One region of the Comamonas sp. GCA5 genome, then DNA from elsewhere that is predicted to be linked to it. Evidence: riboswitches for the same ligand, from Rfam matches in the RefSeq annotation. Region 1 holds a riboswitch; the other holds the start of a gene.
The links. A riboswitch is a leader RNA that binds a small molecule or an ion and turns the genes downstream of it on or off. The one in region 1 is predicted to bind S-adenosylhomocysteine.

Region 1 (5,269 bases):
AGGGCCTTGAACATGATGCCGCTGTAGTCGTCCAGCGCGGCCTCGAATTCCTTGTCCTTCTTCTCGGCGCCAATGCCCGCGGTCACGGCAAACAGGCCGGCGTAATCGGCAATACCCGAATCCTTGGCGGCCACGAAGTCGCTCAGGCAGCGGCTGGGGCGCAGCACGCCGTCCACGGCCTGTTTTTCGGTCTGCTGGCGCAGGCCATACCAGGTGGTCAGCACCTGGCTGCGTGACTCGTCGGTGTAGAACACGATGTCGTCGCCCACGCGGTTGGCGGGGAACAGGCCCATCACGCCGTTGGCCTGCAGCCAGCGGCCTTCGATGATCTTCTTGAGCATGGCCTGGGCATCGGCCAGCACCTTGCGCGCCTGCTCACCGACGATCTCGTCCTGCAGGATGGCGGGGTAGGGGCCGGCCAGGTCCCAGGTCTGGAAGAACGGGCCCCAGTCGATGTACCTGGCGATCTCGGCCAGGTCGAAGTTCTTGAACACGCGGCGACCCAGCACGCGTGGCACCACGGGGGTGTGGGCCACCACGGCGGCATTCGCGCGCGCCTGGGCCAGGGGCCACAGCGGCGTCTTCTTCTTGTTGGCGTGCTGGCTGCGCACCTTGTCGTAGTCGGCGCCCAGCTCGTCCAGATAGGCCTGCTTGCCTTCGCCCAGCAGGCTCTGCGCCACGCTGACCGAGCGCGAGGCGTCGGGCACATAGACCACCGGGCCTTCGTAGTTGGGCGCAATCTTCACGGCGGTGTGCACGCGCGAGCAGGTGGCGCCACCGATCAGCAGCGGGATCTTCTTGATGCGGAAGTAGTCGTCCTTGTGCATCTCGCCGGCCACGTACTGCATCTCTTCCAGGCTGGGGGTGATCAGGCCGGACAGGCCGATGATGTCCGCCCCCTCGGCCTTGGCGCGCGCCAGGATCTCGTGGCAGGGCACCATCACGCCCATGTTGATGACCTCGAAGTTGTTGCACTGCAGGACCACGGTGACGATGTTCTTGCCGATGTCGTGCACGTCGCCCTTGACGGTGGCGATGACGATCTTGCCCTTGCTGGTCACGTCCAGGCCGGCGGCTTCCTGCTGGCGCTTTTCTTCCTCGATGTAGGGCACCAGGTGGGCCACGGCCTGCTTCATCACGCGCGCGGACTTGACCACCTGGGGCAGGAACATCTTGCCGGCGCCGAACAGGTCACCCACGATGTTCATGCCGTCCATCAGCGGGCCTTCGATCACGTGCAGCGGACGGCCACCCTTGGCCAGCACCTGCTGGTAGGCCTCTTCCGTGTCCTCGGTGATGAAGTCGGTGATGCCGTGCACCAGCGCGTGCGCCAGGCGCTCGCCCACGGTCTTGGGGGCCTCGGGCGTGCCGCGCCATTCCAGCTTCTTGCTGTCGTCCTTGGCGGCGCCCTTGGCGCTGTCGGCGATCTCCAGCAGGCGCTCGGCGGCATCGGGGCGGCGGTTCAGCACCACGTCCTCGACGCGCTCGCGCAGCGTGGGCTCCAGGTCGTCGTAGACGCCGATCATGCCGGCGTTGACGATGCCCATGTCCATGCCGGCGGCAATCGCGTGGTACAGGAACACGGTGTGGATGGCCTCGCGCACGGGGTCGTTGCCGCGGAAGGAGAACGACACGTTGGACACGCCGCCGGACACCTTGGCGCCGGGCAGGTGCTGCTTGATCCAGCGCACGGCCTCGATGAAATCGACGCCGTAGTTGTTGTGCTCTTCAATGCCGGTGGCCACGGCAAAGATGTTGGGGTCGAAGATGATGTCCTCGGGCGCAAAACCGACTTCATCGACCAGGATGCGGTAGGCGCGCTCGCAGATCTCGATCTTGCGCGCAAAGGTGTCGGCCTGGCCTTTTTCGTCAAACGCCATCACCACGGCGGCCGCGCCGTAGCGCTTGACCAGCTTGGCGTGCTTCTTGAACTCGTCGACGCCTTCCTTCATGGAGATGGAGTTGACGATGCCCTTGCCCTGCAGGCAGCGCAGGCCGGCCTCGATCACCTCCCACTTGGAGCTGTCCACCATCACCGGCACCTTGGCGATGTCGGGCTCGGAGGCGATCAGGTTCAGGAAGCGCACCATGGCGGCCTTGCTGTCCAGCATGGCCTCGTCCATGTTCACGTCGATGATCTGCGCGCCGTTTTCCACCTGCTGGCGCGCCACGGCCAGGGCTTCCTCGTACTGCTCGTTCAGGATCAGGCGCGCAAAGGCCTTGGAGCCAGTGACGTTGGTGCGCTCGCCCACGTTGACGAACAGCGTGTCCTCGCCGATGAACACGGGCTCCAGGCCCGACAGGCGCATGGGAGGAATAGAAACGGGGGCAGCAACGGTCATCGCACTCACCTGTGTGAAAAAACTCAGTCAATCGTGGGAACAGGTGAACGCCGTTGCAGTGGCGGCTGCTGCACAACAGCCGCAGGCCCCAAGCCTGACAGCGCAGCCAATCACTGGCTCGCGCGCTGCTGCAGCGCTCCTTGGGGCGAAGCCCATGATTTTAGAGGGCTGCGGCGGATTGCGGCAGCCTGCATGCGCTATGCCCGGCGACGGCGGGGGCGCTGGCGGGCGATGGAAGGTATTTTCGGCTGCCAGCACTGATGCAGTCAGCGCCAGCAGCTATCAAAAACGGAGATCAGACCTGGGGCGCCAGCACCTGGGCCGAGGCCGGCAGGCCGAAGACACGGTCGAAACACCAGTTGAAGACGTAGGTGTAGATCAGGAAGAACACCAGCAGGCCGGCCTCCAGCACCGTGGCCTCCCACAGCGAGATGCCGAACCACCAGGCCATCAGCGGGATCAGGATCAGCGCTAGGCCGCCCTCGAATCCCACGGCATGCACCACGCGGCGCAGCACCGAGCGGCCCTTGGTGGCCTGGCGGGCCTCCCAGCGCTCGAACAGCCAGTTGAAGCTGAGGTTCCACAGGATGGCCAGGGTCGAGGCCACCACGGCCATCACGCCGGAGCTGCCCGCGCCCTGGCCGATGGCCATGAACAGCAGGCTGGAGGCCACGATGGCGATGAGCTCGTACAGACCGACAAACACAATGCGGCGCTTGGCGCCTTGCAGGCCCACGGCCTGGGAAACAACTGACACGGTAGAAGACACGGAAGAAACAGACATGCGGCGCAGTGTATGTTCATAAAATTGACAGCAAAAGTTAGGTTATTTCAGTTGTATTGATAGGTCAGCCATGCCCTTCCCCCCCGAACAAGTGCCGCTGTTCCTGGCCGTGCTCGACACCGGCTCGTTCTCGGCCGCCGCGCGCCAACTGGGGCGCGTGCCCTCCGCCGTCAGCATGGCCGTGGGCCAGCTGGAGGCCGAACTGGGCCTGCAGCTGTTCGACCGCCGGGGCCGCGAGCCCACGCCCACGGCCGCCGCGCGCGCCCTGGAACCCCAGGCCCGGTTGCTGGCCCAGCAGCTGCAGCAGTTGAACCAGCAGGCCCTGGCCCTGCACCAGGGGCTGGAAGAGCGGCTGACGCTGGCGATTGCCCCGGAGCTGCTGACCACCACCTGGGCCGACGCGCTGCGCCCGGTGACCGAGCGCTACCCGGCCCTGGCGCTGGAGGTGCTGGTCGCCCCGCAGGCGGATGCGCTGGAGCTGCTGCACGCCGGCCGGGCCCAGCTGGCCCTGGTGTTCGAGCGCAGCAGCCTGGACGGCCGCGAGGACTTTCAGGAGATGGGCCACGAGGTGCTGGTGGCCGTGATGGCCCCGCACTTCGCCCCGTGGCAGGCGCAGCAGGCCCTGCACGGCGCCGGCGCGCGCCTGAGCGTGGACCACCTGCTGGGCCAGCGCCAGGTGCTCGTCGCCAGCCGCGACCCGCAGCAGACCGACCCGCGCTTTGTCTTCTCGCGCCAGCTGTGCCGCACCGACAGCCACCAGGCAGCGCTGCAGCTCATCAGCGCCGGCCTGGGCTGGGGCTGGCTGCCCAAGGGGCTGGTGGAATCGCACATCGCGGCCCAGACGCTGCTGGAGATCCCCATGCAGAACCTGAGCAACGGCACGCGCCTGTTCGTTGACTGGGTGTGGTCCCAGCAGCGGCCGCTGGGCCTGGCGGCGCAGCACTTCGTGCAGGGGCTGCGCCAGCACGCGCCCTGGGGGCGCACGCCCTGACCGCGCGGTGCGGCACTGTCCTTGCTTGGGGGAGCACCGGCTGACGGCCTCGGGTCCACCCTCTTGAGGGGGTGACCGCGGTGCGCCAGCATGCCTGTCTGCCCCACCCCGCAACAAGGAGTCCCCCGCATGATCGATCGCCGCCAGTTCCTCTCCGTCAGTGCCGCCGCACTGGGTCTGCCCAGCAGCGTGCTGGCGCAAACCGCCTGGCCCACCCGCCCGGTGCGCGTGGTGATTCCCTACGCCGCCGGCGGCGTCACCGACAGCGTGGGCCGCAAGCTGGCCGAACACCTGGGCCAGCAACTGGGCCAGGCCCTGGTGGTGGAGAACAAGGGCGGCGCCGGCGGCACCCTGGGCATGGCCGACGTGGCCCGCGCCCCGGCCGACGGCTACACCCTGGCCTTGAGCGCCATCAGCCCGCTGACCCTGTCGCCCCACCTGGGCAAGCTGCCCTACGACCCGTTCAAGGACATCGTGGCCGTGGCCCCGATGATGTATTCGCCGGTCTATGTGCTGGGCACCAGCGCACTGTCGGCCACCAACTGGCCGGAGCTGCTGGCGCGCGCCAAGGCCCAGCCTGGCAGCATCCGCATGGCCACCTCGGGCATGGGCTCGGTCGGGCACATCATGCTGGAGCAGATCCAGGCCCAGACCGGCGCCCGCTTCACCCACATCCCCTACAAGGGCGTGGGCCAGACCGTGAACGATGCGGCCGGCGGCCACTTCGAGGTCATGCTGGGCAACCCCTTTGGCACGATCAACAGCCTGATCGAACAAGGCCGCCTGCGCGTGCTGGCCACCACCGGCCCGCAGCGCGCGCCCAACCAGCCCCAGGTGCCGACGCTGGCCGAACTGGGCGTGCCCGCGGCCAACCTGACCTCGCTGTTTGGCTTCATGGCCCCCGCCGGCACGCCCCCCGAGATCGTGGCCCGGCTGAACCAGGAGGTGCAGCGCGCCCTGGCCGCCGCCGACGTGCAGCACACGCTGCGCAGCACCGACAACGTGGCCCTGCACCACAGCCCGCAGGAATTTGCCGCCCTGCTGCAGCAGGAAAGCCGCAACAACGCCGCCATCATCCGGCAGGCCAACATCCAGCTCTGAGCCACCGGCGCACGCGCCCCCCGGCCGTGCACGGGCATGCCGGGTTTTGCA
Region 2 (24,772 bases), on a different contig from region 1:
CCGGTGCATGCGCTGGAACAGCTCCCCCAGGTGCTGGGCACGCTGGCGGTCAAAGCCCACACCCTGGTCCTGCACCTGCAGGCGCCACCAGCCATCGTCCAGGGGCTGGGCGCTGAGACGGACCACGGGCTGCGCCTGGCGGGCCGAAAACTTGACCGCGTTGTGCAGCACCGCCTCGGTCAGGGCCTGCAGCGCGGCGGCATCGGCCATCACGGGCACCGGGGCCTCGGGCAGCGTCCACTGCACCTGCGGGTGCGTGGCCTGCCAGCGCTGCGCCGCATGCCGGGCCACCACCCCCCAGTCGATCAGGCCCAGGACCAAGGGCGCCCGCGCCGCGTGCGAGACCTGGGCCAGGCCGTCCAGCATGGCCGACATCTTGCGCGCCGACTGCTCCATGGTGGTGGTGAACTCGCGCGCATCGGCCACGGCGTCGGCGGCCTGGGGCGCAGCCGCCGCCAGTTCCTCCACCGATTCGCGCAGCAGCGGGGCGAAGGACAGCACATGCCGCAGCGGCGCGCGCAGATCGTGCGCCACGGCACGCATCCAGGCCTCGTGCGCACCCTGCAACTGCGCCAGCTCTTGCTGCTGGCGCGCAATCACGGCCTGGGCCTCCTCCAGGGTCGACGGCAACACGGGGTGCATGGCGCCTCAGGCCTTGGGTTGCTTGGTGGGGCGCTGCCAATTAGCGATCGACACCTGCTTGCCTCGCGCCACATTCAGGGTGCCGGGCGGGGTGTTCTTGGTGATGGTCGAGCCACCACCCACGGTGCCGCCCGCCCCCAGGGTCACCGGCGCCACCAGCACGCAGTTGCTGCCCACGTGCACGTCGGCCTCGATCACGGTGCGGTGCTTGTTGACGCCGTCGTAGTTGGCGGTGATGCTGCCGGCGCCGTAGTTCACGCGCTCGCCCACCGTGGCATCGCCCAGGTAGGCCAGGTGGTTGGCCTTGGCGCCATCGGCCAGGGTCGAGTTCTTGACCTCGACGAAGTTGCCGATGTGCACCTCGCGGCCCAGCTCGGCGCCGGGGCGCAGGCGGGCAAACGGGCCGACCAGCGCCCCCTCGCCCACGCGGGCGCCCAGCTTCTCGCCGTCGATGTGGGTAAAGGGGTGGATCACCGCACCGGCGGCGATCTGGGCATTGCTGATGTGGCAGTAGGCGCCGATGCGCACGCCCTCGCCCACCTCCACCCGTCCGGTGAAGATGCAGCCCACGTCGATCTCCACATCCTGGCCGCAGCGCAGCTGCGCCGGCGTGCCGCGCACGTCGTCGCGCAGGTCCAAACGCGCCGGGTCGGCCAGGCGCACGCCCTGCTCCATCAGGGCATGGGCTGCGCGCAGCTGGTGGGCACGCTCCAGCTCGGCCAGTTGCAAGGGGCTGTTCACGCCGGCGACCTGCACCGCGTCGGTGATGCGGTGTGCCACCACTTCCACCCCGTCGGCCACGGCCATGGCGACGATGTCGGTCAGATAGTACTCGGCCTGGGCGTTGTGGTTGTTCAGCTGGCACAGCCACTGCGCCAGGCGCTGGGCCGGCACGGCCATGATGCCGCTGTAGACCTCGGTGATGGCGCGCTCGGCCTCGCTGGCGTCCTTTTGCTCCACGATGCGCTGCACCGTGCCGGCGTCATTGCGCACGATGCGGCCATAGCCCGTGGGATTGTCCAGCGACACGGTCAGCAGCGCCATGCGTTGGCCCGCAGCGGCGTCGACCAGCGCGGCCAGTGTGTCGGCCTGGGTCAGCGGCACGTCGCCCGACAGGATGACGACCATGCCGTCGCGCGCCAGCACCGGCACGGCCTGCTGCACGGCGTGGCCCGTGCCCAACTGGGGTTCCTGGCGCACGAACTTCAGGTCCAAATGACTGTCAGCCCGCGCTGCGTCGGTGATGACTGCTTCCACTTCTGCAGCACCATGGCCCGTCACCACCACGGCCGAGCGCGCCTGCAACTGCTGCGCCGTGTCCAGCACGTGCTGCAGCAAGGCCCGCCCCGCCAGCTTTTGCAGCACCTTGGGGGTGCGGCTTTTCATGCGGGTGCCTTTGCCGGCAGCCATGACGACGATATCCAGGGGGAGTGCATTCAGGGACATGGGACGCAATCAACTCACAGTGAAACCAGCCAACGCTGGCGATGGTCTTCGATTATCACGCGCCCGGCCGCCGCGCCGGGCGTGATCGGCATGGCCACCGCGACCGTGCCGTGGGACGCAGCCCACACCGCGCCGCCCGGCGTTTGATGTCCGTCAGACAGACGCTGCGCCAGGGCCCTGCCCCCATTGGAAGGCGCCGGCACTTTATGCATCCTGGGCAGGCGTTGTGCGCCGCAGGGCCACCCCACCCCATGTTTCACCGATTTGGAGAGCCCATGACCTTCATGCCGTGGCCCAGCGACTTGATGCTGGGCATCCCCCATGTTGACGCCCAGCACCAGCACCTGGTGGCGCTGATCAATGCCTTGCACGACGAACTCGACAACCCCATCCCGGACCGCGCGGTGGTCGGCGAGGTGCTGGAGGGCCTGGTCGAGTACACGCACAACCACTTCATCGAGGAAGAGGTCATGTTCCAGCGCTACGGCTACCCGCAGGCGACGGCGCACACGGCCGAGCATGGCCAGTTCACCACCCAGGCCATGAACTGGCTGCTGCGTTTCGAGGCCGGGGAAGAGGTGGACCTGGAGGCCATGGCCTTTCTCAAGCACTGGCTGCTGCACCACATCCTGCAGGAGGACCGCGCCTACGTGCCCTTTTTGCAGGCGGCCATCGCCGAGGCCGGTGCGCCGGGCGCTATCACCAGCGAAGCACCCAGCGCTTGCTGAATGGCGCTTTCCAAGGCTAAAGACCTTGAACACCTTTTTCAGCCAGCGCCAACCGCTCCTGGTTTTGAAAAAAACAAGGCGGCACCTGCTTCCAGATACCGCCTTGGGCCGCACACCCGGGGCACCCAGGGCGCCCCGCACATCACGCCAGCGTCACCCGCGCGAACTTGCGCTTGCCCACCTGCACCACGAAGGTGCCGGCGTCCAGCTTCAGGCCGCGGTCACTGACCACGTTGCCATCCACGCGCACGCCGCCGCCATCGATCAGGCGGTTGGCTTCGCTGGTCGAGGGCGCCAGATTGGCCTGCTTCAGCAAAGCGCCGATGCCCAGGGGCGCGCCGGACAGGCTCAGCTCGGGGATGTCGTCGGGGATACCGCCCTTGGAGCGGTTGATGAAATCCTGCTCGGCCGCCTCGGCCGCCGCCGCGCTGTGGAAGCGCGTGGTGATTTCCTTGGCCAGGGCCACCTTGGCGTGCTTGGGGTTGCCGCCGGCGGCAATCTCGGCCTTCAACTGGGCGATGTGCTCCAGGCTCTGGAAGGACAGCAAGGTGTACCAGTCCCACATCAGGTCGTCCGAGATCGACAGCACCTTGGCGAACATGGTGTTGGCGTCCTCGGTGATACCGATGTAGTTGTTCTTGGACTTGGACATCTTGTGCACGCCGTCCAGGCCCACCAGCAGCGGCATGGTGAGCACACACTGTTGTGGCTGGCCATATTCGGCCTGCAGATGGCGCCCCATCATCAGGTTGAACTTCTGGTCCGTACCGCCCAGTTCCAGGTCGGCCTGCAGCGCCACCGAGTCATAGCCTTGCAGCAGCGGGTACAGGAACTCGTGCAGGCTGATGGAGCTGCCTTCGGTGAAGCGCGTGTGGAAGTCGTTGCGCTCCATCATGCGGGCCACGGTGTACTTGGCCGACAGCTGGATCATGCCGCGCGCGCCCAGCTGGTCGCACCATTCGCTGTTGTAGCGCACCTCGGTCTTGGCCGGGTCCAGCACCTTGGCGGCCTGGGTGTAATAGGTCTCGGCGTTCACCTTGATCTGCTCGGCCGTCAGCGGCGGGCGGGTGGAGTTGCGGCCCGAGGGGTCGCCGATCAGCGTGGTGAAGTCGCCGATCAGAAAGATCACCTGGTGGCCCAGATCTTGCAGCTGGCGCATCTTGTTCAGCACCACCGTATGCCCCAGATGAATGTCCGGCGCCGTAGGATCCAGCCCCAACTTGATGCGCAAAGGCACGCCCGTGGCCTCCGAACGCGCCAGTTTCTGCGCCCATTCCTCCTGGGGCAGCAGCTCATCCACACCACGCAACGTGACTTCAAGCGCTTGTCTTACAGCCTCGGTGACCGGGTATGTTGTAACAGCATTTTGATTCATAAGGGTTTTTTCCAGCACGGGGGGTATTGCCCCCGCTATACTTCGGGCTCGATTGCAGTGACGAATTCTAGTCGGCCGGCCATTGGCATACAGCGCAATGGCAACTATGCTGACAGAAAGCGTATCCCGTCACTCACATGGTCGTTTGTCTTCTCAGGGTACGCGCCACTTCCGGGAACCATGTTTTGAATAACAGCCTAGTTTCTGCCGGCAGTGCTTTGCTTGCACAGCTGGCCCGGTCCATTCAGCGACACCCCAAGCGACTCACCGCAGCCATCGCCGCCCTCATGCTCAGCGCAGGCGGCGGCGCGTTTGCTGTGGCCTCGCTAGGTCCAGATCCCGCTGAACTGCCGGTTCGCACACTCACGCAGACCGTCCCCTCGTTGGTGGAAGGCAGTACGTTGGCGGACCTGACGGACCTCAACGATTTCTCGCTCTATCGCACCGACTACACCCGCGCCAGCGACACCGCCGAGTCGTTGCTGCAGCGCCTGGGCATTGCCGATCCGGGCGCCTCCGCCTTCCTGCGCAGCAACGAGCTGGCCCGCCAGCACCTGTTCAGCCGCAATGGCCGCCTGGTCTCCGCCGAAGCCAGCAACGACCACCAGTTGCGCAAGCTGAACGTGCGCTGGATCCAGGACGAAACCAGCCAGAACTTCGAGCGCCTGGTGCTGGAGCGCGATGCCAACGGCAAGTTCAGCGCCACCGTGTCCAGCGCACCGCTGACCACCAGCACCCGCTTGGCGGGCGGCACCATCCACAGCAGCCTGTTCGCCGCGACCGATGCCGCCGGCCTGCCCGATGCCGTGGCCGTGCAGATCGCCGACATCTTTGAAGAGGTCAATTTCCACCGCCTGCACAAAGGTGACCGCTTCTCCGTCATCTACGAAACCCTGGAAGCCGACGGCGAATTCCTGCGCTCGGGCCGCGTGCTGGCCGCAGAATTCCACAACCGCGACAAGCTGTACCAGGCCATGTGGTTCCAGGAGCCCGGCAAGCGTGGCTCCTACTACGCCATGGACGGCTCCAGCTTGCGCCGCGCCTACCTGAGCTCCCCCGTGGAGTTCTCGCGCGTCAGCAGCGGCTTTGCCATGCGCATGCACCCCATCCACAACACCTGGCGCAAGCACCTGGGCACGGACTTTGCCGCCGCCACCGGCACCAAGGTGCGTACCGTGGGCGACGGCGTGGTTGAGTTTGCGGGCTGGCAAAACGGTTTTGGCAATGTGGTGTTCATCAAGCACAGCAACAGCAGCCATGTCACCGTCTACGCCCACCTGAGCCGTATTGACGTCAAGAAGGGGCAGCCCGTGGAACAAGGCCAGTCGATTGGCGCCGTGGGCGCGACAGGCTGGGCCACCGGTCCGCACCTGCACTTCGAGTTCCGTGTCAACGGCGTCCACCAGGATCCCCAGACCGTGATCGCCAAGAGCGAAGCGAACGAGATTTCCGCCAAGGTGCGCCAGCAGTTCAAGCAGCACGCCGAATTCATGCACATGCAACTGGCTTCTGCCGAGCAGATCCGTCAAGCCAGCGCACAATAAGCCGCTGCGCGCAGTGACTCCCCAGGGCCTCCAGCGTGAGGCCCTTTTCTTTTCCCGGATGCAGCTTGTGACGATGCCTGAACACTTTATTGGCCTGATGTCAGGCACCTCCCTCGACGGCGTGGATGGCGTGCTGGTACGCTGGCAGGCAGACCAGCCATCGCAGGTCCTGGCCTACGCCTGCCAACCCTTCCCCACCCCCTTGCGCCAGGAGCTGCTGGCCTTGAACAGCCCCGACGGCGTCAACGAATTGCACCGCGCGGCCCTGGCCGGCAACGCTATCAGTCGCGCCTATGCCGCGGTGGTGCGGCAGCTGTTGCAGCAGGCCGACCTGCCCCCGAGTGCGGTACGGGCGATTGGCGCCCACGGGCAGACCGTGCGCCACCAGCCACAGCTGCACGACGGCACGGGCTACACCCTGCAGCTGCAAAACCCGGCGCTGCTGGCCGAAGCCACGGGGATCACCGTGGTCGCCGACCTGCGCAGCCGCGATGTGGCGGCCGCCGGCCAGGGTGCGCCCCTGGTCCCCGCCTTTCACCAGGGCGTCTTCGCCGATGCGCAGACCACCACGGCGGTGCTCAACATCGGCGGGATTGCCAACCTCAGCATCCTGCCGCCCAGCACCCAGGCCGATGCGGTCATCCTTGGTTTTGACTGCGGCCCCGGCAACGCGCTGATGGACTGGTGGTGCCTGCAGCACACGGGCGCAGCCTACGACGACCAGGGCCGCTGGGCTGCCGGCGGCCAAGTGCACCCGGCCTTGCTGCAGCAGCTGCTGGCAGAACCCTTTCTGCAGCAACCGCCCCCCAAGAGCACCGGACGCGACCTGTTCAACCCGCACTGGCTGCAGGCGCAACTCCAGCGCGTGGCAGCCACGATCCCGGCCCAGGATGTCCAGACCACCTTGACCGCACTGACCGCCCACAGCTGTGCCGACGCGGTGCAACGGCATGCGGGTGACAGTGGTCGCTTGCTGGTCTGCGGGGGCGGCGCATTGAATACCGAGCTGATGTGCCAGCTGCAGGCCCTACTGCCGGCGTACACCGTCACCAGCACCGCCGCACAGGGACTGCCGCCGCTGCAGGTGGAGGCCGCGGCCTTCGCCTGGCTGGCACGCCAGTGCCTGCACGGTTTGCCGGGCAACCTGCCGACGGTCACCGGCGCCAAGGGGCCCCGGATTCTGGGCGCGATCTACCCCGCCTGAGCGGCACGCGCGGGTGCGGGACCGTCTCAGCCCTCGGGGCGGTCGGGCGTGGGCGTGATGCGCTCGTCCGCATCCAGCTGGCTGAAGACCAGCGTGGCCGCCAGCGTCATCACCCCCACCGTGACGAAGGTGGCCTGCAAGGCCAGCAGCTTGTAGCCCTCGCGGGCCTGCCACAGGTCGGCATAGCTGGCCAGCACCGCCCCCGCCACGGCCACGCCCATGCTCATGGCCAGCATCTGCACCATGGACAGCAGGCTGTTGCCGCTGCTGGCGGACTCGCCGGTCATGTCCTTGAGCGTGACCGAGTTCATGGCCGAGAACTGCATGGAGTTGATACCACCGAAGATGAACAGCTGCAGCAGGATCAACCACATCGGCTGCCCCGGGTGTATCCATCCCAGGCAGGCAATCATCAGCCCCAGCAGCACCGAGTTCACCTGCAGCACACGCTTGTAGCCATAGCGCAGCACCGTGCGCACGGCCATGCGCTTGACCAGCATGCTGCCGATGACCATGGCCAGCATCATGCTGCCGGCATGGAACGGTGACAGACCCAGCCCCACCTGCAGCATCAGCGGCACCAGGAATGGCGCCGCGCCACTGCCCAGGCGTGCGAACAGATTGCCCATCAGGCCGACGCGCAACGAGCGCACCTGAAACAGCGCCGGTGCAAACAGTGGCGTGGGCGTGCGCAGCGCATGCAACCAGTAGGCCGCCAGGCTGGCCATGCCGAAGACCAGCAACACCGTCACCAGGGCCCGCCCCATGCCGATGCCCGACAAGACATCCAGGGCCAGCGACACCCCGACCATGCCTGTGGCCAGCAGGCTGAAGCCCACCCCATCAAACGGCCGTGGCGGCTGTGCATCCGACTTGGGCATCCAGCGCCAGGCCGCCCAGATGCCGACCACCCCGACGGGCACATTGATCCAGAAAATCCAGTGCCAGGAGGCATATTCCACCAGCCAGCCCCCCCAGGGCGGGGCCCAGCAGCGGCCCCACCTGCCCCGGGATGGCGATGAAGCTCATGGCACGGATGAAGGCATCGCGCGGATAGGCCCGCAGCACCGCCAGCCGCCCGACCGGCAGCATCATGGCACCGCCCACCCCCTGCACCACGCGCGCGCCCACCAGGAACTGCAGCGACGGCGCCAGCGCGCACAGCACCGAGCCCAGCACGAACAAGGCCATGGCGGCGGTGTAGATGCGGCGCGTGCCGAACCGGTCCGCCACCCAGCCCGTAGCCGGGATCAGCATGGCCGTGGTCAGGGCATACGCCACGATCACCGACTGCATCTGCAGCGGACTTTCCCCCAGCGATGCGGCCATGCTGGGCAGGGCCGTGTTCAGGATGGTGGCATCCAGCGTCTGCATGAAAAAGCCGACCGCGACCAGCCACAACAGGCGTTCACTGGCCATGGAAGAAGTGGGGGGGACTGCGTTCATGGATAAAAAGATGAGCTGACTGCGCAGGCTGGATCAGGGTAAAACCCCAATTTGAATACAAAAAAGCCGCTGGAGGCAGCGGCTTCTTGGAGGGAGAGGGCGAATCCTGCAGATCCGCCACCTCGGGATCAGACCGAGAAGCTGGAACCGCAGCCGCAGGTGGTGCTGGCGTTGGGGTTCTTGATCACGAACTGCGCGCCCTGCAGGTCTTCCTTGTAGTCGATCTCGGCACCGATCAGGTACTGGTAGCTCATGGCGTCGATCAGCAGCGACACGCCATTCTTGGTCATGGTGGTGTCGTCGTCGTTGGTGATCTCGTCGAACGTGAAGCCGTACTGGAAGCCCGAGCAGCCGCCGCCCTGCACGAAGACACGCAGCTTCAGATCGGGATTGCCTTCTTCCGCGATCAGATCCGCCACCTTGGCAGCCGCGCTGTCGGTGAAAACGATGGGATCAGGCATGTCTGTGACTTGTTGTTCGGCAACGGCGCTCATGGGGATACTCCGAGTGTTCTCTGAAATCGGCTCGAATGGTACTGCAATCCGCTCGGGAATTCGGTCCCCAGCGCGTTTGACGGCAGTGGCAGTGGGGGCATTGCCCGGGTCCGCTGGAGCCAGCGGGCCACGGGACGTCATCCCACAAAAAAGCCGCCTGACCCGAAGGCCCAGCGGCTTTTTTGTGGCAAGGCCGCTCCGAAGAACAGCCTGCCGAGGTCTGAAACGAATTAACGCTTCGAGAACTGCTTGGCGCGACGTGCACCACGCAGACCGACCTTCTTACGCTCGACTTCACGGGCGTCGCGAGTCACGAAGCCGGCTTGGCTCAGTGCAGGCTTCAGGGCCGCGTCATAGTCGATCAGGGCACGTGTGATGCCGTGGCGGGCAGCGCCAGCCTGACCAGATTCGCCGCCGCCATGGACGTTGATCTGGATGTCGAAAGCTTCGACGTTACCAGTCAGCACCAGAGGCTGCTTAGCGATCATGATGGAGGTTTCGCGGCCGAAGTACTGTTGAATGTCTTTGCCATTCACAGTGATCTTGCCGGAGCCCTTCTTCAGGAATACACGAGCGACGCTAGACTTGCGACGGCCGGTACCGTTGTTCCAATCACCAATCATTGAGGTCTCCTTAGATTTCCAGAGCCTTAGGCTGCTGTGCGGTATGGGGGTGCTCAGCACCGCCGTACACCTTCAGCTTCTTGATCATGGCGTAGCCCAGGGGACCCTTGGGCAGCATGCCCTTGACGGCCTTTTCCAGAGCGCGGCCAGGGAACTTAGCCTGCAGGTCGCGGAAGTTGGTGGCAGTGATGCCGCCGGGGAAACCGGAGTGACGGTAGTACACCTTGTCCAGGTTCTTGGTGCCAGTGACCTTGAGCTTGGAGGCGTTGATGATGACGATGTAGTCGCCGGTGTCAACGTGAGGTGTGTAGATGGCCTTGTGCTTGCCGCGCAGACGGAGTGCCACTTCGCTGGCGACACGTCCGAGCACCTTGTCGGTGGCGTCAATCACAAACCACTCGTGTTGCACCTCAGCGGGCTTTGCGCTGAATGTAGACATGAGATTTCTCTTTCTAGAGGGTTTGGCGGATCCTTTTCCGCGGTCGGTGCTTCTTCTTGACTCCATCGCTGGAGCAGGAAGCCTCTTAGGCGGGGACTGCCTGGGATCGCTCCCAAACACTTCGCCGCGGGACCCATAAAATCGCTGCGAAGCCCGCCATTATACAAAATAGCGTCCAATACGGCCATGCACCTTTGTCGGCATGTGGATTTAGGCACACGCGCACGAATCCCAGGACACTGGACCCCATCCCTGCGGCCCCGGGCCGCCTGCCCCGCTGCAGCCCGGCTGCCGCACTGCCAAGAAAAGAATTACGACCTATGTTCAGCTACCGCCACGGCTTTCACGCCGGCAACCACGCCGACGTCCTCAAGCACACCGTCCTGATCGCCGCCCTGCAACACATGACCCAGAAGGACACGGCCATCAGCGTGATCGACACGCACGCCGGCGCCGGCCTGTACCGCCTGGACGGCGACTTCGCCAGCACCAGCGGCGAGGCCAAGGACGGCATCGCCCGCCTGATCGACGTGCCCGAAGCTCAGCTGGCACCGGCCCTGCGCGCCTATGTACAGACCGTGCGCAGCGTGAACCAGGGCAAGGGCGTGAAGACCTACCCCGGCTCGCCCTTCATCACCCACAGCCTGCTGCGCCCGCAGGACAAGCTGCGCCTGTTTGAGCTGCACCCCACTGACTGGCGCGCGCTGGACGGCAACATGGCGCAACTGGACAGCGGCAAGCAGGTGGAGATCCTGATGGAGGACGGCTTCAACGGCGTCAAGCGCTTCCTGCCCCCGCCCTCGCGCCGCGGCTTTCTGCTGTGCGACCCCAGCTACGAGATGAAGACCGACTACGGCCGCGTGATCAGCATGATCGAAGACGCGCTGGTGCGCTTTGCCACCGGCACCTACGCGGTCTGGTACCCCATCATCCCGCGCCAGGATGCGCACGACCTGCCCAAGCGCCTGAAGACCATCGCCACCAAGGCCGGCAAGGGCTGGCTGCACGCCACGCTCACGGTCAAGGGCAGCAAGCTGCGCAGCGAGGTGAACGACTGGGGCAACACCACCGAGGCCAAGCGCCCCGGCCTGCCCGCCAGCGGCATGTTCCTGATCAACCCGCCGTTCACGCTGCGCGCGGCGCTCAAGGAAGCCCTGCCGCAGATGCAGCAACTGCTGGCCCAGGACAAGAACGCCACGCACACCCTGGAATACGGCGAGTAAACACGCCCAGGCGCGGCAAAGCCCCGGGGATGCGCCCCAGGCCGCACCGCAGCAGGGCCATGGCCTGACCGGGCACGTCGCACGGCAAGCGCGATAAACGCGCAGATTCATCGCGGACCGCCTGCACGGCACGTCACAACGCCACATAAAAAAGGAGCTGTCAGCGCTGTCTTTTCAAGGATTCCAGGGCTTAAAGCTCTCGAAATCCACGAACGACAAGCGCTGACAGCTCCTTTTTTTCACCGATACCCGGCGGCACGCTGGCCGCGCCGGAGATCCCGTTCAGTTGTTGGCCGCCAGCAGTGCCTCGGGGCAGCTGTCCTGGCCGTCGTCCAGCTTGTAGATTTCCACAGTCTTCACACCCTTGCCCAGCATGCCGATTTCCTCGGCCGCAGCCTTGCTCAGGTCGATCACGCGGTTCTTGGCAAACGGACCCCGGTCGTTCACGCGCACCACCACGGCCTGGCCGGTGCTCTTGCTGCGCACGCACAGCTGGGTGCCGAATTCGTAGGTGGGGTGGGCCGCGGTCAGCTCGTACTGGTTGAAGCGCTCGCCGTTGGCCGTCTTACGACCATGGAAGCCCGGGCCGTACCAGGAGGCAATGCCCTGCTGATCCACCTCGGGCAGCTCCAGGTCGTACAGGCTTTGCTGCACGGCCTTGGCGGGATCACCCAGGCGGTCGGGACGCAGCGCAGGGGGCGCCATACGGGCCAGGGCTTCAGAGCCGGTGCGGCCGCTGGCGCGCGGTGCGGTGCTGGTGGCGGAAGGGGCACTGACCGCGACCGTCTCGGTCGCCGGGGGCAGCGGTGCGCAGGCGCTGAGCAGCGTGACCAGCAGGGCGGAAGCCGCAGGCCAGGCGCTGCGGCGCAGCGAAAACTTCAGATACACATTGGCGGTGGCAGCAGGCTGGCACGCAAGTGCGGACATGGTCTAACCCTTCTCACGGTGAGCGCTCAAAAAGCCGCACCACAGGGTCAGGGTCACGCACAAGCCGGTTTACAGGCCCAAACGGTCACACAGCTCCAAAGTGGCAGCGCTCTGGTTCATCGTATAAAAGTGCAAGCCGGGTGCGCCTTGGTCGCGCAGCTGCTCGCACAAGCGAGTGACCACGTCCAGACCGAAGGCCCGGATGGAGGTCACGTCGTCCCCGTAGGCCTGCAGGCGCAGGCGGATCCAGCGGGGAATCTCAGCGCCTGTCGCGTCGGAAAAGCGCATGAGTTGGGAGGAATTGGTGATCGGCATGATACCCGGAACCACCGGAGCCGACACGCCAAGTGCTTGAATCCCCTCGACAAAACGAAAATAAGCGTCCGCATTGTAGAAATATTGGGTGATTCCGGAGCTGGCGCCGGCCTGGATTTTTGTAGCAAAAGCTTTCAGGTCCGCCTCGGGCGAGCGGGCCTGGGGGTGGGTCTCGGGGTAGGCCGCCACCTCGATGTGGAACCAGTCGCCGAACTCGCGGCGGATGAAGGCCACCAGATCGCTGGCGTAGTGGAATTCACCGCCCAGGCCATAGCCGCTGGGCAGGTCGCCGCGCAGCGCCACGATGCGCCGCACGCCCATGTCCTGGAGCTGCTGCAGCTCCGCGCGCACCTTGTCGCTGGTCGCACCGATGCAGGAAAAGTGCGAAGCCGCCTGCATGCCTTCGGCCTGGATGTCGCGCACCATGCTGAAGGTGCCGGCCTGCGTGGAGCCGCCCGCGCCATAGGTCACCGAGCAGAACTCGGGCTTGCGCGCGTACAGGTCCTGGCGCACCTGCACGTGCTTGGCCGCGCCTTCGGGCGTCTTGGTGGGAAAAAACTCGAAGCTGATGGGGAAGCTGCTGGGGTTTGCGTTTGCCACGTTCATCTCTCCTCGCCTGCCCTCCCGGCAGGCTGTTGGCGGTCTGGGGTCACGGCCAGGGGCCTGCAGTCCTGCGGGCACCCCGGGTTCCACCGTCAGTATTTCTTGGTGTTCTTGCGCTTGGGCCGGGCCGGGCCGGGGACGTTGTAGCCGTCTTCCTCGTCGTCGATCACGTCGATGCGCTTGAGCTCGCGCAGCACCGTGCGCGACACGCGCTTGGCCGCCGGCGCCGCGGGCTGATCGGGCAGGGGCTCACCCAGCCCCTTGATGGTCTGGCCTTGTACCGCATGGATGAAGAACTCACGGTTGCCGTCGCCACCTTCGATGGCGGATTCCATCCAGGCCTTGACCTCCAGACCCAGCTCGGTCAGGCAGGTGTGCACGCGCTCTTCCACTTCCTGGAAGTGGGCCGGCTCGCGCACGATGCCGCCCTTGCCGATCTGGCCGGGCTGCAGCTCGAACTGGGGCTTGACCAGCATCAGCAGCTGGCCGTGCGGCTTGAGCAAGCGCACCACGGCGGGCAGCACCAGGGTCAGCGAAATGAAGGACACATCGCCGGTGACGAAGTCGAACAGGGGCGTGGTGTCCACCTCGGCGTATTCCGCCTTACGGCGGCGCTCGGTCGGCACAGTACCCTCTTCGCGCGCCTTGGCCTTGGCCGCGCGCTCGGCCTTGAAGGCCTCGATGTCGCTGTCCTTGGCGTCGTTGCTGTCGTCGTAGTCCTCGTCGACCTGGCCACCGTTGCGCATCCAGGCATAGGGCGCCTTGGGCTGGGTGTCGTTGTCTTCTTCCTCTTCCCAGCGCTCGGAGATCACCTCTTCGCAGGCGTCTTCCAGCACCTCGGCGGTCATGGCGCGGGCGTTCATGCCTTCCACGCAGACCACGCGCACATCGGCGCGCAGGCGCTCGTGCAACTGGCCGTGGCCCACGTCCACGCCGATCACCTGGGCCGCGCCGCGTTGCAGCAGGCAGTCGGTGAAGCCGCCGGTGCTCTGGCCCACGTCCAGGCAGCGCAGGCCATCGACCTTCAGGCCGGAGGCCTCCAGCGCGCCTTCGAGCTTCAGGCCACCGCGCGAGATGTACTTGGCCTCGGCGTTGTCGAGCAGCTTCAGCTCGACGCCCGCGGGAATGTCGTCACCGTTCTTGGTGACCTTCTTCCACGGGGCCAGCGGCGTCAGGCGCCATTCCACGCCCGAAGCGATCAGGCGCTGCGCTTGGGAGCGGGTGGTGGCATGGCCGTGGTCCACCAAAAATACATCTGCGCGCATAGCGTCTTTCCTTTAATACTCAAACAGGCCCTGAGCGCATATCCAGTCTGCGCATGCAGCTATCAAAATTAGATGTTTACCCAGGGCAGAGCCACGGCCCCTGCCGCGGCTCCGGTCCGCCATGATCAGTAGCGGTAGGTGTCAGGCTTGTAAGGGCCTTGCTTGTTCACACCGATGTAGGCGGCTTGCTCATCGGTCAGCTCGGTCAGCATGGCGCCGACCTTCTTCAGGTGCAGGCGCGCGACCTTTTCGTCCAGGACCTTGGGCAGCACGTAGACCTTGCCGGCTTGGTACTCGGCCGGCTTGGTGAACAGCTCGATCTGGGCGATGGTCTGGTTGGCGAACGAGGACGACATCACAAAGCTGGGGTGGCCGGTGGCGCAGCCCAGGTTCACCAGGCGGCCCTTGGCCAGCAGGGTGATCTTCTTGCCGTCAGGGAAGGTGATCTGGTCCACCTGGGGCTTCACTTCTTCCCACTGGTACTGCTCGATCGACGCGACGTCGATTTCGTTGTCGAAGTGACCGATGTTGCAGACGATGGCCTGGTCCTTCATGGCGACCATGTGCTCGTGGCGGATGATGTCCTTGTTGCCGGTGGTGGTCACGAATATGTCGGCCTTGTCGGCGGCGTACTCCATGGTCACGACCTTGTAGCCTTCCATGGCGGCCTGCAGGGCGTTGATGGGGTCGATCTCGGTCACCCACACTTGGGCCGACAGCGCGCGCAGGGCCTGGGCCGAACCCTTGCCCACGTCACCGTAGCCGGCCACGCAGGCGACCTTGCCGGCGATCATCACGTCGGTGGCGCGCTTGATACCGTCCACCAGGGATTCGCGGCAGCCGTACAGGTTGTCGAACTTGGACTTGGTCACCGAGTCGTTGACGTTGATGGCGCGGAACAGCAGCGTGCCCTTGGCGCTCATCTCGTTCAGGCGGTGCACGCCGGTGGTGGTCTCTTCGGTCACGCCGATAATCTGGGCCGACTTGCGGGTGTACCAGGTGGGGTCCACGGCCAGCTTGGCCTTGATGGCGGCAAACACAATGCGCTCTTCTTCCGAGCCGGGGTTGGCCAGCACGGACAGGTCCTTCTCGGCCTTCTGACCCAGGTGCATCAGCATGGTGGCATCGCCACCATCGTCCAGAATCATGTTGGGGCCTTCGCCTTCGGTGCCGGCGGCGCCGAATTCGAAGATGCGGTGGGTGTAGTCCCAGTAGTCTTCCAGCGATTCACCCTTGATGGCGAACACGGGCGTGCCGGTGGCGGCGATCGCGGCGGCCGCGTGGTCCTGGGTCGAGAAGATGTTGCACGACGCCCAGCGCACATCGGCGCCCAGGGCCTTCAGCGTCTCAATCAGCACGGCCGTCTGGATGGTCATGTGCAGCGAGCCGGTGATGCGCGCGCCCTTCAGGGGCTGGGCCGCAGCGAACTCTTCGCGGATGGCCATCAGGCCGGGCATTTCGGTTTCGGCAATCCTGATTTCCTTGCGGCCCCAGTCGGCCAGGGAAATGTCGGCGATTGCGCGGTCTTGGGTATTGCTCATGGTTTCTCCGGTGCGGAAAACAACTTGAAAAAACCACGTTCTGGGGATTGGGGGCTGATGACAGAGGCCTCACCGCACAGAAAGCGTGGGTGAGCGTCGTTGCCTAGGAGCGAGGCCGCGTGACCACGGTCTGCTGCCCTTCCGAGCCTCACGGCACCGCCCATCGGGTGCACGCTGCAACGCTCCTCGGAAGGAAAAGAGGGCCAGATTGTAATCGAGCCCTGGCCGGCGTGCCAGGCTCAGGCCGCAGCAGGGGGAGCGATGCGCAGGGGAATCGTCACCGGCCCGTCGTTGACCAGGTGCACCTGCATGTCGGCGCCAAACCCACCGGTCTGCACCACGGGGTGCAGGCGACGGGCCTGCTGTACCACATGCTCGTACAGGCGTCGTCCCGCTTCGGGCCGTGCCGCCTGCGTGAAGCTGGGCCGGTTGCCGCCGCTGGCATCGGCCGCCAGCGTGAACTGGCTGACGATGAGCAGCCCACCGCCCACGTCCTGCACGCTGCGGTTCATCTTGCCCTCGGCATCGCTGAAGATGCGCAGCTTCAGGACCTTGGCCAGCAGCTTGTCGGCCTCCTGCTCGGTGTCGCCCTGCTCGGCACACACCAGGGCCAGCAGGCCCGTGCCGATCCGCCCCACCACCTGACCGTCGATTTCGACATGCGCGGCGCGCACGCGTTGCAACACAGTGATCACACCAATCTCACAATTTCATAGCTGCCTGCGCTCGTCCTACATGGCAATCCAGGCCAAAACGATTCAGAAACCAATCCCTGGGCGCGCAGACAGCTGCGGTTTTCAATGGCACCGCCGTTGGTCCGGGAGACCCGGCACAAACTGTTCCAACGGCAGCGATCGGCGGCGCGCCTTGCCGTAACGCAAAACGCAGTCACCGGGCTTTGGGTATACCCACGGCTCTTCCTGCATGATGGTGATTGTCCATGCAAGCCGGGCCTTGCGCCCGCTCGCCACCACCGCCCTTCTCAAGCCCATCTGTCTCATGAGCAACGTGCCCCCACGTGCCCCCCTCGTTCCGCCGCACGACCTGCTGCACGCCGTGGCCGTGGCCACCGGCACGCCCATGGCCTACCTGCAATGGCCGGGCGGGCGGTGCATCTGGGCCACCGCCACCTACGCCCGGCTGCTGGAGATGCCCAGCCAGGAGCTGCTGGACAAGGCGCCGCAAAGCTATCTGTCCCCCTGCACCTGGAACGAGTGGAAGTGCGAGCTGGAGCGCCTGGCCGACAGTCCGCAGCCCGGCACCAGCCTGCAGACCCCGCTGCGTTTTGCCCGCCAGCAGGCCGTGCCCACCCAGCTGGTGGCCGACGTGCAGCAGGGCGTGGTGCGCGCCATCGTGGTGATTCCGCTGCAGGACCTGTCGCACACCGACGCCCTGCAGATGGTGCAGGACAGCGACACGCGGCTGCAGCGCTACGCCCACGCCACGCGGGAGGCCATCATCTTCTTCCGCCAGGGCCGGGTGTTCGACGCCAACCCAGCCGCGATTGCCCTGACCGGCTACCCGCTGCACCAGTTGCTGGACCGCCCGGTACTGCACCTGCTGCCCCACGTGCTGCGCGCCGAAGCCCAAAGCCTGATCGACCAGGGCACGGAGCACGCCCACGAAACCCGCCTGCTGCACCACGGCGGCCAGGAGCTGGACGTGGAAATCGCCGTTCACCTGCTGCCCGAGGATGGGGACACCTACGGCATGCTGGTGCTCAACGACATCACCGAGCGCAAGCGCGCCGAGGCCGAGGTCTACTTCCTGGCCAACCACGACCCGCTGACCCGCCTGCCCAACCGCCAGGGGCTGATGCAGCAGCTGCGCCAGGTGCTGCTGCAGGCCGAGCGCACGCAGCAGCACATTGCCGTGCTCTACGTGGACCTGGACCGCTTCAAGGACGTCAACGACTCGCTGGGCCACGACGCCGGGGACAAGCTGCTGATCGATGCCGCGCGCCGCATGCGCAGCAAGGTCCACCCCGACGACCTCGTCGCCCGGCTGGGCGCCGACGAGTACGTGGTGGTGCTGGCCTCGCCGCTGACCGCCTGCCAGCCCGACTGCATCCTGCGTGAACTGCGTTTCGCGCTGAACAAGCCCTATGTGCTGCCCAAGGAGGCGGTGAACCTGCCGGCCTCGATCGGCGTCAGCATCTACCCCGAGGACGGCAGCACGGCCGAGGAGCTGATGCTCAACGCCAGCGCCGCCATGGAGGCCGCCAAAAGCCTGGGCCAGGGCCACCTGCAGTACTACAACGCCCACCTGCAAGTGCGCCCCAGCCGCCTGCTGGTGCAGGACCGCCTGCTGCGCGAGGCCGTGGCCAACGACCAGGGGCTGGTGCTGCACTTCCAGCCGCTGTGGAACCTGGCCACCAACCGGCTGGAGGGCTTCGAGGCCCTGGTGCGCTGGCAGCACCCGCAACGCGGCCTGCTGCTGCCGGCCGAGTTCATCGGCTTTGCCGAGGCGCGGGGCCTGATCTCCCTGGTGGACCGCTGGGTGATGCGCGCCGCCTGCAAGCAGCTGCGCGCCTGGCGCGATGCCGGCCTGCCGCCCGTGGTGGTGGCGGTGAACATGTCCGCCACCGAATTCAACCAGCGCACCCTGGTCGAGGAGGTGCAACTGGTGCTGGCCGACACCGGCATCGACCCGCAGTGGCTGGAGATCGAGCTGACCGAGACCACGCTGATGAAGCAGTCCGAGCATGTGCTGCACACGCTGCAGGCGCTGCGGCAGTTGGGCGTGCGCCTGTCGATCGACGACTTTGGCACCGGCTACTCCTCGCTGGCCTACCTCAAGCGCTACCCGCTGGACAAGATCAAGATCGACCGCTCCTTCGTCAAGGACACGCCCCAGGATGCCGACGATGTCAGCCTGATCCAGGCCATCATCCAGATGGGGCGCAGCCTGAACCTGCGCACGGTGGCAGAAGGGGTGGAGACCAAGGAACAGTGGGACATGCTGCAGGCCATGCACTGCGACCTGATCCAGGGCTATTACCTGGCCCGCCCGATGGCGGCCGAGGAGGCGCTGCGCTGGCAGCAGCACCGCTGTCAAATGAGTGCGCCACAATGAGGCATGGCACACACCCCTGTTTCGTATTTCACTCTGGCGTCCGAGCCCACCGTCTTTGCCCGCGCCCAGGATGCGCTGGCACAGTTGCAGCGGCTCTACCAGCAACAGATCGACCACCTGCGCAAGGCCATGCAGGCCTACGTGGAAGGCCAGGATTTCCCGCAGCCCGTGCGGGCCTGGTACCCGCTGCTGCGCATCCAGGCCCACAGCGTGCGCCGGCCGGAATCGGGCCTGGCCTTCGGCTTCCTGGACCATCCCGGGGTCTATGAGACCACCATCACCCGGCCCGACCTGTTCGGCCACTACCTGCTGACGCAGCTGAGCCTGCTGGAGCGCAACCACGGCGTGCAGTTCGAGGTCAGCCTCAGCACCCAGCCGATCCCCATCCACTTCTCGTTCGCGGACAACGACCACGTCGAAGGCAGCCTGAGCGCGCAACGGCGCCAGTACATGCGCGAAGTGTTCGACCTGCCGGACCTGGCCGCCATGGACGACGGCATCGCCAACGGCACCTGGCAGCCGCGCCCCGGCGGGGCCCTGCCGCTGTCGCTGTTCACCGCCCCGCGCATCGACTATTCGCTGCACCGGCTGCGCCACTACACGGGCACGGCGCCCGAGTGGTTCCAGAACTTCGTGCTGTTCACCAACTACCAGTTCTACATCGACGAATTCATCCGCCTGGGCCACGCCGAGATGGCCCGACCGGACAGCGAGTACATCGCCTTCATCGAGCCCGGCAACGTGGTCACCCGCCGCGCCGGCCTGCCCGCCGAGGATGTGGACAGGCTGGGCGCGCCCCCGCCCCGGCTGCCGCAGATGCCGGCCTACCACCTGGTGCGCGCCGACCGCAGCGGCATCACCATGGTCAACATCGGCGTCGGGCCGGCCAACGCCAAGACCATCACCGACCACATCGCCGTGCTGCGCCCGCACGCCTGGATGATGCTGGGCCACTGCGCGGGCCTGCGCAACAGCCAGCGCCTGGGCGACTATGTGCTGGCCCACGCCTACGTGCGCGAGGACCACGTGCTGGACGAGGAGCTCCCGCTGTGGGTACCGATTCCGGCGCTGGCCGAGATCCAGCAGGCGCTGCAACAGGCGGTGGCTGACGTGGCCCAGGTATCGGACGACGACCTCAAGCGCATCATGCGCACCGGCACCGTGGCCAGCACCGACAACCGCAACTGGGAGCTGCTGCCCGACAACCTGCCGCAGCGCCGCTTCAGCCAGAGCCGCGCCGTGGCGCTGGACATGGAGTCGGCCACAATTGCGGCCAACGGCTTCCGTTTTCGCGTGCCCTACGGCACACTGCTGTGCGTCAGCGACAAACCGCTGCACGGCGAGATCAAGCTGCCGGGCATGGCCAACCACTTCTACCGGGAGCGCGTGGACCAGCACCTGCGCATCGGCATGCGTGCCGTGGAACTGCTGCGCGACGGTGGTACGCAACGCCTGCACAGCCGCAAGCTGCGCAGCTTTGCCGAAGTTGCCTTCCAGTAAAAACCGCGCCCCACACCCATGCCCCAGCTGGACTTCGCTTCGATGGCCATCCTGATCGCCATCAACCTGGCAGCCATCGGCCTGGCCCTGCCCTGGGCCATGGGTTCCCCGGTCAGCCCGGCAGCACGGCACGTGCAGCGCTACTTTCTCCTGCAAGCCCTGGGCTGGTCCTTGATCCTGGCCGCCAGCCGCATCCGCGGCACCTTCTGGGACCCAGTACTCAGCCTGTCCGCCACCTGTGCAGCCGCCGCCGCCCAATGGCAGATGGCCCAGGCCCTGCAGTGCTGGCTGGGACCACGCCCCCTGCGTTGGCTGGTCATCGGACTGGCCATCCTGGGACCGCTGGGCTTTGCCTGGTGGCTGCACGACATCCCGACACGGCTGGCGTGGTACAGCCTCTACCATGGCACCAGCGTCGCCTGCCTGGGCTGGATGTGCCTGCACCCCCTGCGTCCGGTGGCCCGCGGCTGGCGCTATCTGATGGCCGCCTGCGCCACCACGATGAGCCTGGGGCTGCTGGCACGCGCCTACCTGGCGTACTACACCCCCTGGCTGCGGGAATTCGCCCACGACTCCGCCGCCAACTACCTGTTCGCCATCCTGGCCCAGCTGTGCAGCAGCCTGGCGCTGGTCAGCATGCTGGTGGCCTGGCGCGACGAGACCAACCAGAAATTGCGTGACATGGCCTTGACCGACCAGTTGACCGGCCTGGCCAACCGCCATGCGCTGCTGCAAACCGCACCGCGCATGCAGTCCCTGGCACAGCGCCAGCATCTGCCGCTGGCGGTGGTGTTGCTGGATCTCGACCACTTCAAGAACGTGAACGACCAGTATGGGCATACCACTGGCGACCACGCCTTGCAGCTGGTCGCCAAGGTTTTGCACGCCGAGATGCGCCCCAACGAGATGGCATCGCGCTGGGGCGGCGAAGAGTTCTGCTTGCTGTTGCATGCCGATGCGGATGGCGTGCAAAGCTTCTACCAACGCTTCAGCGCAGCGCTGCTGCAACGCGCGCAGCAGGAGTTGGGCTTTGCCCTGCACATCAGTGCGGGCTGTGCCCTGCAGACCGGCAGCGATCAAAACCTGGATCAGCTGCTGCAGCGGGCCGACACCGCCTTGTACCAAGCCAAAAGCCAGGGCCGCCGGCGCCTGGTGTTCGGCACGGTGGTGGAGCGGCCGCAACCGCCCACAGCCCTCAGTCCGGCGCAAACGCCCGCCTGAAGCCGCGACGCAGCACGGCGAAAGGCGACGCTCAGTCCTGTGCCAACGCCGCTGGGTGCTGCGCCTGGCGCTGGGCTGCCACAGGCTGCCCGGCCAGCAGCGCGGCCGCTTCCTTGGCGGCAATGCGTCCCTCGTCAGTGGGCACCACCCACACCTCCACGGCGCTGTCCGGGGCATGGATGGCATAGGCCCCTTGGCCGTTGGCGGCCTGGTTGCGCTGCTCGTCCATGCGGATGCCCAGCCAGCCCAGGCGCTCGCACACCTGGGCGCGCAGCACGGCATCGTTCTCGCCAATGCCGCCGCTGAAGGCGATGGCATCCAGCCCACCCAGGCAAGCGACCAGGGCGCCGGTTTCGCGGATCACCCGGTGCGTGAACTGGTCGATGGCGCGCTGCGCCGGGGCGCTGCCATCGGCCCGCAGCTTGCGCATGTCGGCCGAAATGCCGGACACGCCCAGCAGCCCGCTTTGCTTGTAGAGCAGCTTTTCGATCTGGGCATGGGTCCAGCCCTGCTCCATCAGGTACAGCAGCACCCCAGCATCGAGCGAGCCGCTGCGCGTGCCCATCATCAGGCCATCCAGCGCCGAAAAGCCCATGGTGGTGGCCACGCTGCTGCCGGCCAGGGCCGCGCACAGGCTGGCACCATTGCCCAAGTGGGCCATCACCACCCGGCCGCGGCCGCGGATGGTGTGCGTCTGCAGCACCGACATGATGTACTGGTAGGACAGCCCATGGAAACCATAGCGGCGCACGCCCTGCTCCTGCAGCGCTTGCGGCAGGGCGAAGGCAAAGTCCACCTCGGGCATGCTGGCGTGGAAGGCCGTGTCGAAGCACGCGACCTGCGGCAGCTGGGGAAACGCCGCCCGGAACTGGCGGATGCCCTCCAGGTTGTGCGGCTGGTGCAAAGGCGCCAGCGAGTTGAAGCGCGCCAGCCGCGCCAGCACCTCGTCGGTCACCAGCACCGGCCCCGTGAACACGCCGCCGCCATGCACCACGCGGTGCGAGACGGCCTGGATGTCCGGTGCCGCCTCCAGGCGGTGCACCAAGGCCCGCAGGCTTTGCAAGGCACTTTCAAAAGAAGAGCTGCCTGCGCTGACTGCAAGCGGCTCAGAGTGCTTTTTTCCTAGATATACCCAGTCCATGAGGGGCGTCCCCTGGGGCTCCAGCCCCTGGATGCAGCCCGACAGGACATAGGGCTGCACCTGCCCTTCCTGCAGCGGGTGCAGGGAGAACTTCAGGGACGAGGAGCCGGCGTTCACCGCAAGAATGGCCATGTGCGTGTCTCCTGGCTGGGGTCAGCCCTGCTTCCAGGCGTTGGCCGCCTGCTGTTGGCGCCGGTCGTGGGCGGACAGCACCGCCAGCACGCACGAGGCCACGCGGGCCTGCGGGCCGTCGGCACGGCTGGTCAGGGCAATCGGCACGCGGGCGCCGAGCACCAGCCCGGATCCCGAGGCACCGGCCAGGTACTCCAGCTGCTTGGCCACCATGTTGCCGCTTTCCAGGTCGGGCACGGCCAGGATATCGGCCTGCCCCGCCACCTCGGAGGCGATCCCCTTGATGCGCACCGCGTCCATGGAGATGGCGTTGTCGAAGGCCAGCGGGCCGTCGAGCTGCGCCGCCGTGATCTGGCCACGGTCGGCCATCTTGCACAGGGCCGCGGCGTCCAGCGTGGAGGGAATGCTGGGCGTCACGGTTTCCACGGCCGACAGGATCGCCACCTTGGGCACGGCCGTGCCCAGCACGCGCGCGAAATCGATCGCGTTCTGGATGATGTCGGCCTTTTCCTGCAGCGTGGGGCGGATGTTGATGGCCGCGTCCGTGATCAGCAAGGGCTTGCTGTACAGCGGCACATCGAAGCGGAACACGTGCGACAGGCGGCGGCCCGTGCGCAGGGCCGGCTGCGCCAGCACGGCCTTGAGCAGCTCGTCCGTGTGCAGGCTGCCCTTCATCAGGATTTCCACCTGCTGGCTGGCCGCCATGCTGGCCGCCAGTTCGGCCGCGGCATGGCTGTGTTCCACGGCGTGGATTTCCACGCCATCCAGGTTGATGCCGGCCTGCTCCGCCGCGCGGCGGATGCGGCCTTCGGGGCCGATCAGCACCGGCACGATCAGGCCGTGGCGTGCCGCGTCCATGGCACCGCTCAGCGATCCTTCGTCACAGGGATGGACCACGGCGCAGCGCACCGCCGGCAGCGGCTCTGCGCGCGCCAGCAAGTCCTTGAGGCGGGCCTCCGGGTCGAACAGCTGGATCTGCGGCGCATGCACCGTGGGCACCTTGACCTTCTGCGTCGGCGGCATCAGCTTGGCTTCGCCCTTGAGCACCACTTCGCCCTTCTGGTTGGTGACCAGGCAGTCCATCTTGACGCGCTTTTTCTCGTCGTCCTTTTCGGTCACCGTCGCCACCACGGTCAAGGTGTCACCGATGCGCACCGGCTTGGTGAACTTCAGCTCCTGGCCCAGGTAAATCGTGCCGGGGCCGGGAAACTGGGTGCCGAACAGGGCAGAGATCAGCGCCGCGCCCAGCATGCCATGCGCGATCACGCCGTGGAACATGGTGGCGTCGGCATATTCGGCGTTCAGGTGGGCGGGGTTGATGTCCCCGGACACGGCCGCAAAGGCCTGGATGTCCTCCAGTGTCACGGTGCGCAGCAAACGGGCGCTCTGGCCGACTTCGAGTTCGTCGTAGGTGACGTTTTCCATCCATTCCATCGCAGGGGCTTGGGTGTTCATGGGTTTCTCCGGTCGACCGGCGCCGGGGCGCCGGTGCAGTTCTGCAAAAGCCAAAAATCCAGGGTGATCTTCAGTCCACGGCGTGGACGCCGCCGTCCACATAGATGGTCTGACCCGTCATGCCGGAGGCGGCATCCGAGCACAGGAAGGTGCTGAGCTGGGCAATCTCTTCCAGCGTGACCAGCCGCTGCAGCGGCGCCTTGGCCTGGGCCGAGGCCATCAGGCCATCGAAGTCGGCGATGCCCGAGGCGGCACGCGTCAGGATCGGGCCGGGCGAGACGGCATGCACGCGGATGTTCTTCGGCCCCAGCTCCATGGCCATGTAGCGCACCATGGACTCCAGCGCGGCCTTGACCGGCCCCATCAGCCCATAGTTGGGCACGGCCTCGCCGGAGCCCAGGTAGCTCATCGACAGCATGCTGCCGCCGTCCGG

Region 2: another riboswitch for S-adenosylhomocysteine. It lies ahead of ahcY (adenosylhomocysteinase); the one in region 1 lies ahead of metH (methionine synthase).

The regions. Positions count from the first base shown of each region.
Region 1 covers NZ_JAZHFR010000030.1:137-5,405, reverse strand. Annotated here, with positions in the region: gene metH (methionine synthase) at 1-2,342, opposite strand, end outside; S-adenosyl-L-homocysteine riboswitch at 2,381-2,490, opposite strand; gene SJH88_RS09300 (PACE efflux transporter) at 2,638-3,126, opposite strand; gene SJH88_RS09295 (LysR family transcriptional regulator) at 3,197-4,117, shown strand; gene SJH88_RS09290 (Bug family tripartite tricarboxylate transporter substrate binding protein) at 4,247-5,218, shown strand.
Region 2 covers NZ_JAZHFR010000011.1:6,608-31,379, reverse strand. Annotated here, with positions in the region: gene SJH88_RS04530 (sensor histidine kinase) at 1-642, opposite strand, end outside; gene glmU (bifunctional UDP-N-acetylglucosamine diphosphorylase/glucosamine-1-phosphate N-acetyltransferase GlmU) at 649-2,088, opposite strand; gene SJH88_RS04520 (bacteriohemerythrin) at 2,364-2,816, shown strand; gene tyrS (tyrosine--tRNA ligase) at 2,959-4,191, opposite strand; gene SJH88_RS04510 (M23 family metallopeptidase) at 4,377-5,735, shown strand; gene SJH88_RS04505 (anhydro-N-acetylmuramic acid kinase) at 5,809-6,939, shown strand; partial or broken gene mdtD (multidrug transporter subunit MdtD) at 6,966-8,385, opposite strand; gene erpA (iron-sulfur cluster insertion protein ErpA) at 8,514-8,879, opposite strand; gene rpsI (30S ribosomal protein S9) at 9,110-9,502, opposite strand; gene rplM (50S ribosomal protein L13) at 9,513-9,941, opposite strand; gene SJH88_RS04480 (23S rRNA (adenine(2030)-N(6))-methyltransferase RlmJ) at 10,262-11,164, shown strand; gene SJH88_RS04475 (septal ring lytic transglycosylase RlpA family protein) at 11,447-12,091, opposite strand; gene metF (methylenetetrahydrofolate reductase [NAD(P)H]) at 12,161-13,012, opposite strand; gene SJH88_RS04465 (TlyA family RNA methyltransferase) at 13,102-14,274, opposite strand; gene ahcY (adenosylhomocysteinase) at 14,400-15,815, opposite strand; S-adenosyl-L-homocysteine riboswitch at 15,900-16,009, opposite strand; gene dtd (D-aminoacyl-tRNA deacylase) at 16,055-16,510, opposite strand; gene SJH88_RS04450 (putative bifunctional diguanylate cyclase/phosphodiesterase) at 16,815-18,890, shown strand; gene SJH88_RS04445 (AMP nucleosidase) at 18,894-20,390, shown strand; gene SJH88_RS04440 (GGDEF domain-containing protein) at 20,409-21,611, shown strand; gene SJH88_RS04435 (acetate/propionate family kinase) at 21,643-22,884, opposite strand; gene SJH88_RS04430 (bifunctional enoyl-CoA hydratase/phosphate acetyltransferase) at 22,906-24,339, opposite strand; gene fabI (enoyl-ACP reductase FabI) at 24,410-24,772, opposite strand, start outside.